Regions from separate parts of the Caldanaerovirga acetigignens genome, predicted to be linked through region 1. Evidence: a T-box and tRNA genes for the amino acid it is inferred to sense, from the RefSeq annotation. Region 1 holds a T-box; the other holds one or more tRNA genes.
What was found. A T-box is a leader RNA that pairs with one kind of tRNA and senses whether it is charged. The one in region 1 lies ahead of ileS (isoleucine--tRNA ligase), so its partner is inferred to be a tRNA-Ile.
Positions count from the first base shown of each region.

Region 1 (3,332 bases):
AACCAACTGTTCCTGGCATAATAAAGGAGCGGCGTGTCGCATCTCCAGCAGAACGGATAGGTATGAAGGTATCTTTCGGATTTGTAAAGAAGTCCCCTCTGTTTCAAGTCCTTTATTATGCCTTTGTCGGCATCTTTCACGAACATTCCCGTCCAGGGCATGACTTTTTCGGTAAATCTTCCCTGGGTGTCCACGGGCTGCAGTACGGGGAGTCCGTATTTCTGTCCCATCCGGTAGTCGTCTTCACCGAAGGCCGGAGCTATATGAACTATCCCCGTTCCTTCGTCCATTGTCACAAAATCTCCCGTTACTACGTAAAAAGCTTTATCCTTGTATTCTTCAAAGAACGGAAATATTGGCTTGTACTTTAGTCCTGCAAGTTTTGCCCCTGGGAATTCCTCGAGGACTTTATATTCCCCTTCTACGACACCCAGCCTTTCTTGGGCAAGTATCAGACTTTCGCCGTTTTGCTCGATTTTTACGTAGGTCGCATCTTCCTTTACAGCCAGTGCCACGTTCGACGGCAGCGTCCAAGGCGTCGTGGTCCAAACGAGGAAATAAGTTCTGTCCTCGCCTTCCAGCAGGAACTTCACAAATACCGACGGGTCTTCCACTTCCTCGTAACCCTGGGCCACCTCATGGCTGGAAAGTGATGTTCCGCACCTAGGGCAGTAAGGCACTACTTTGTGGCCTTTGTAAAGCAAACCCTTCTCCCAAATTTTTTTCAACGCCCACCAAACCGATTCGATGTAGGTGTTGTGGTAGGTGACGTAGGGGTTCTCCATATCTATCCAGAAGCCTACACGCTCGGTCATCCTCTTCCATTCCTGCTCGTAGGTGAATACGCTTTCCTTGCACTTTTTAATGAACTCTTCGACGCCGTATTCCTCGATTTGGGGTTTTCCGCTTATCCCTAGCTGCTTTTCCACTTCCAGTTCTACCGGAAGGCCGTGCGTGTCCCAGCCCCCCTTGCGCTCCACTCTGTAGCCCAACATGGTTTTGTACCTCGGAATAAGGTCTTTTATAACCCTGGTAAGGACGTGGCCTGCATGGGGTTTGCCGTTGGCGGTGGGGGGGCCTTCATAGAAAACGTAGTGCGGAGCGTCTTTTCGATTTTCCAAAGTTTTTTCGAAAATCCGTTCTTTTTTCCAAAAATCAAGGATCTTTTCTTCGATGGGAACAAAGTTCATAGTAGGTTCTACTTTTTTGAACATATAACTTATATCCCTCCATCAAAAATCCTTGCAGCTTTATATTTTCCATAAAACGAAAAATCTCGCCCCAAAAAAGGGGCGAGACTGTTCCCGCGGTACCACCCTGATGGCGCCGGACGAAATCCGCCCGGCCCTCTCATTGAGATAACGGCAACGCCGTAGGCTCCTACTCCTTGCGTTTCGGGCCTCGCTCCGGGGGGATTTTCGGCCACCGGTAATCCGCCGGTCTCCCACCGCCACCGGCTCGCTTGAGGTTTCCCGGTGCTTACTTTCCCCGTCATCGCTTTTACACTTTCAATTTTTTTCTAATATACCCCACTTTTCAACCTTTGTCAACGGCTTTTGTCGGGTTTGTAAATTAAAGCCTCTTCGTCCACGTAAAGTTCGCAGGGCATGGGTCTGTTTTCGATTTTCTCAAAGCCGCTCACCGTTTCTATTCGGTACATAGAAGATCTGTACCAATTGAGCTTAGGTTTTACTTGAACGAAGGAGTAGTCATCCCTGATGCTGCCCAACAGGTAGTCCCAGTTGACGTAATGGTTGAAATTGTCGATTATATCGGTAATCGCCACTTTAAACTTGGAAAGCAGCATCTTTTGGAACTGACTCCACTTTTTTAGCGACGCCTCGGTGCGGGTCAATCCGAAATATCCGGCACACCCTTCTCCCGAAAGGCTCGAAAGTCCTCGAGTCATGCAAACCTCCAACGCCTCTATCGTCTCAGGCGGGTCGGTGTTGAAGGTGTCGAAATACCCCACGTACTGTTCCGGAAGTTTATCCCTGAAGTCGTACTTCAGCGCTTTTACAGGCACGCTGAGCATTGATGCCTTTTCGTTGATATAATTTACAAGCCTTTCGTCTATCTCCAGGACCACTATTTCTTTGGGCATCCCTGTAAGGCCCGCTGCTAAACTCAGAAGGTCGTCGTCGCCAAGCACTAAAAGTTTCTTGCCTTCAAGGTCCCCCCGTTCGGTCATAAGAGCCACTCTTGCCATAACGCTGGCAGTAGTGATGTATCCCTGGTCATAGTCTATGATGGCTTTGGGCCGGTCTACCGTAAGCTCATCGAATTTCTGCATCCATTCCTTTATTTTTTCCAATCCGATTCCGCGACCTTCACAGGCAGGGCACGTATAGTCCCTTCTTGGGGCTATGAAATTTTCCTTTAAAAATTCCTGCCCCTGCGGGGTAAGAGTAATTTCTCCTTCCTGGTCTACTCTGACAAGACCTTTTTCCTTTAGAGCGCCAATTATTTCCGCTACAACGCTGAACGGTTTTTGGGTAGCACACACTATTTCCCAAAAATGAGAAGAACTTGCAAGACCAGAAATTATTTTTTCCACATCCCTTGCAGTAGTATCGACCTTCGTCTTTTCGGTCACTGCCTCTGAAAGTTGCCTGACGTCCATTACCTCACCCCCATTATGCGATTTAAAAAGGACCCTGTATTTTACAAGGCCCTGAATAGAAAGATAAATATAATATTTGCGCGAACGGCAATAATTATATAATTTAAAGCCATTAAAGTCAAGAGCAGTCAAAATGTCGGATCGGCTTAAATAAAAATAAAATTTACATTCTGGGATTTAAATCGCATTGAGAGGTTCCTTTATAAAATTATATAAAATATTATACCCACAATCTAAGTTTTATATAACTTTTATAGTAACATATCCCATAGAAATTGTGCTATAGTAGCGGCGAGTGATATAAAAAATGCACTCCTAAAAGCTCTTTTAAAAGGATAATTTTTTCCCTTACAAAATAAATAAAGAATAATAGATAGCGAGCTCAACAAAAAAATAAATCTTTCTATATAACTATATATATTCATAAGTATCTAACTCCTTTACTGCTTAATCTGAACTGCCGAAAACTCTATTACCTAGTTTAATAATATTATCAGCAGGGGAGTAAAAATGGCTTACAATGACAGCTAATGCCGCCGCTTTAATTATTTTTTTTATAATTAATAATTAATAACAAAAAGAAGAACCTCGTAAATTGAGGTTCTTTCGTATATCTTCAAATAACGATCGGGACCAAAATCCATGATAACAAGAAAGCCGAAATGATGCGGATAATCATTCCCACGATAGCAGCCTGCATGGCCTCTCC
Region 1 covers NZ_FRCR01000007.1:6,891-10,222, forward strand. Annotated here, with positions in the region: gene ileS (isoleucine--tRNA ligase) at 1-1,214, opposite strand, end outside; T-box leader at 1,286-1,504, opposite strand; gene BUB66_RS06485 (bis-aminopropyl spermidine synthase family protein) at 1,547-2,623, opposite strand; gene BUB66_RS06490 (hypothetical protein) at 3,240-3,332, opposite strand, start outside.

Region 2 (3,332 bases), on a different contig from region 1:
CCCTATCTACAAGCCTTCTATCGGCTATAAAGGTTTTATCCATCAACGTAATAGCAGGCCCCTTGCCTACGGTTGTACTGTAACCTTCCTCCTTGGTGTCGGGGACGTCGGCGGCAAAAGTGCCTTCCAATACGATTGCAATATCAGGTTCCAAGGTATAAGCCGCCACTGTTGCCCCTCTTGCGCCTATCTCTTCTTGCACCGTAAAGGCCCCGCATAGGGTCAAGTCATAATTTTTTTTAAGTATCTCAGTGATTATATAGCATCCTACTCTATCGTCCAGTGCTTTGGCTTTTATCAAATCACCCATCTTTTCATATTTTGAGTCAAATACAGCATAATCGCCTATCTTAACCATTTTTTCCGCATCTTCCTTGTCTTTTGCTCCAATATCAATATACAAATTCTTTGACTTCAACGCAGTTTCCCTTTCCTTGGGCTCCTGCAAGTGAATGGCCTTGGCACCTATAACCCCTTTTACTTTATTAGGACCAATGATCACCGTTTTTGATACCAGAATCCTGTCGTCTATTCCTCCCACCGTGTTAAACTTTAGCCAACCGTTTTTACCGATAGATGTAATCATAAGTCCGACCTCATCCATGTGCGCCGCAAGCATAACCTTAGGTTTTTTTTCGAGGCCGGGTTTTTCAAAAAGAAGATTGCCAAGCGCATCGGTTCTGATTTCAGCCAAATTTTCTATCTCCCGCTTCAGTATGTTTCTTACCTCATGCTCTGCCCCGGAAACGCCGAAAGCCTCCGTCAATTCCTTCAATAGCATTTTAACCCCTCCACAAAGTTTTCATCCAGTGATGAAATGAAAAGCGCCAGTAAGCGTCCGCTCAGTTTTATGTCTTCCATATTGAGAGTTTCAACTGAAGTATGCATATATCTAAGGGGAATAGAAATTAAAGCTGTAGGAATCCCTTCTCTGGTGATTTGCATTGCCCAGGCATCGGTACCTGTTGCCGATGGTTCGGGATTCAATTGATACGGTATGTTATAATCTTCAGCGATATTTTTCAATCTTTCATAAAGCTTGGGATGGATGTTAGGTCCCAGAGCTATAGCCGGCCCTTTGCCCAATTTTTGTGTCTCTTCTTCTGCAACATCCGCCATATTTCCGTGACACACGTCCACAGCCACACCTATATCGGGACATAAGTGATATGTACTTACTATTGCTCCTCTTAACCCTACTTCCTCTTGTACAGTTGCCACTGCATAAACTTCTGTAGAAAATTGAAGTTTATCAAGTTCCTCCAGACAACAGATTATAGCGGCAAGGCCGGCTCTGTCATCCAATGCGTTTCCGGCGAAACATCCATTTAATAATTCTACGGGTTTTCTTTTAAAAGTTATTACGTCACCTATTCTAACCAATTGCTTTACCCTTTCTGCCGATAAGCCAGTATCTATAAACATATCTTCCGATTTAAGAGCTTTATTTCTCTCTTCAGGTTCCTGTATGTGAGGCGGTTTGCTTCCGATTACCCCTAAAATTTTCTCCCTTCCGTGAATTATTACCTCCTGTGCAGGAAGTATGCGATGGTCTATACCTCCTATATAAGAGAAACGAATAAACCCCCTTTCGTCTATCTGCTTTACCATCAAACCGATTTCATCCATATGAGCTGCGAGCATAATCTTTACTTTTGCATTTCCAGGTCCCTTTCTGCCTATTACATTTCCCAGTTTATCCACTCTTACATCATCGCAATACTTTTTGAATATTTCCACTAAATAACTATTAGTTTTGAACTCAAAGCCAGAAGGCATTTCTGCTGACAACAGTTCCACGAGCGTTTCTTTCAATTTCAAATTCAACCCCTCCCCTCAAATTTATTATTTCTACAATTCTTTCCTCTTTTCCTTCATTATGGGATAAAATAAAATGACTGAATCAAAATCTGGTCGAAAAAATTTTTAACACAAACATATTGACGAAAATCCAATTTTATTGTATACTTTAAATTGCGTTCAGCGAAAGGGCCCATAGCTCAACCGGTCAGAGCAACCGGCTCATAACCGGTCGGTTCTAGGTTCGAGTCCTAGTGGGCCCACCAATTTTTGCCGACGTAGCTCAATTGGCAGAGCGGCTGATTTGTAATCAGCAGGTTGCGGGTTCGAGTCCCATCGTCGGCTCCATAAAACGTGGAGAGATTCCCGAGCTGGCCAAAGGGGGCAGACTGTAAATCTGCTGGCGCACGCCTTCGGTGGTTCGAATCCACCTCTCTCCACCATCGCTTAATGTGGGCCATTAGCTCAGCTGGTAGAGCACCTGACTCTTAATCAGGGTGTCGTGGGTTCGAAGCCTACATGGCCCACCATTTTTTTATGTACAAGGGTTTGCGGTTTAGGAAATTTATTCTAATACTTAATCAGTTGCTCACAACACACGCCGCCTTCCTAAAAAATCACCTGCGGAGGTGGTTCATTTTTTATGTCTGCTCTAGAGAAACATCATTTTGCATTTTCAAAGATGGCATTTTCTATTTCTTCCACCATCTGCTGCTGAAAAACATCGGAATGATAAATTCTAACCTGCTCACCACGAAGCTCAGCCAGAACCCCGTTCGACAAGCGGCCCTTCTCGATGGCCGTAAATATTACTGTGATTCGAAGTCAGATAAACGGCAATTTTTTTCTTTTTTAAAAAAGATTTTAGGTTGCATACCCAAGTTTTAATAATTAAGAATAAATTAATTAAGATAATTTGCTGAATGATCAAAGTCATTGATGTGTGGTGATTCATATTAAGCGACAAATGTGCATCTTAGAGTTTCAAAAGTAAATTATCTCGCCGAGCTCCCATAATTTATCTTTTTATAAAAAAAGCTTCTAATACTCTCAAAACCGTATTTTTGTGGCATGATAATCTGTTCCGTATTGCCGACAAAGAATATGCCATCATCAGCCAATGAATTATAAAATTTTCTGTAAAGCTTGTCCTTAGCCTCTTCAGTAAAATATATCATTACGTTCCTGCATAAAATAAGGTGGCAGTTTGCCGGGAATTCGTCTTCTAGCAGGTTGAGATTTTTAAATTTTACCTTCCTTTTTATTTCATCTTTTATTTCGTACTGACCTTCTTTCACCGTAAAATACTTTCTCTTTAGATCTTCAGGTACATTCACCAAGCTTTTTTCCGAATAAATTCCTAAACGAGCCGCTTTCAGCGCTTCATCATCTATATCGGTAGCGAGGATCTCTACCTTGTTGTAATTAATTTTTTCGAAAAGCAAAGCTAGAGAATACGCTTCTTCTCCGGAAGCACACGCCGAGCTCCACACTTTCAAGGTCTTCTTGTTCGATGTAAGGTGCGGCAAAAT
Region 2 covers NZ_FRCR01000011.1:40,995-44,326, reverse strand. Annotated here, with positions in the region: gene BUB66_RS09090 (M42 family metallopeptidase) at 1-781, opposite strand, end outside; gene BUB66_RS09085 (M42 family metallopeptidase) at 772-1,821, opposite strand; tRNA gene BUB66_RS09080 (tRNA-Ile) at 1,990-2,066, shown strand; tRNA gene BUB66_RS09075 (tRNA-Thr) at 2,073-2,148, shown strand; tRNA gene BUB66_RS09070 (tRNA-Tyr) at 2,157-2,243, shown strand; tRNA gene BUB66_RS09065 (tRNA-Lys) at 2,255-2,330, shown strand; gene BUB66_RS09060 (CheR family methyltransferase) at 2,796-3,332, opposite strand, start outside.
Region 2: it has a tRNA-Ile gene. The T-box ahead of ileS (isoleucine--tRNA ligase) is inferred to sense a tRNA for this amino acid. The anticodon was not compared.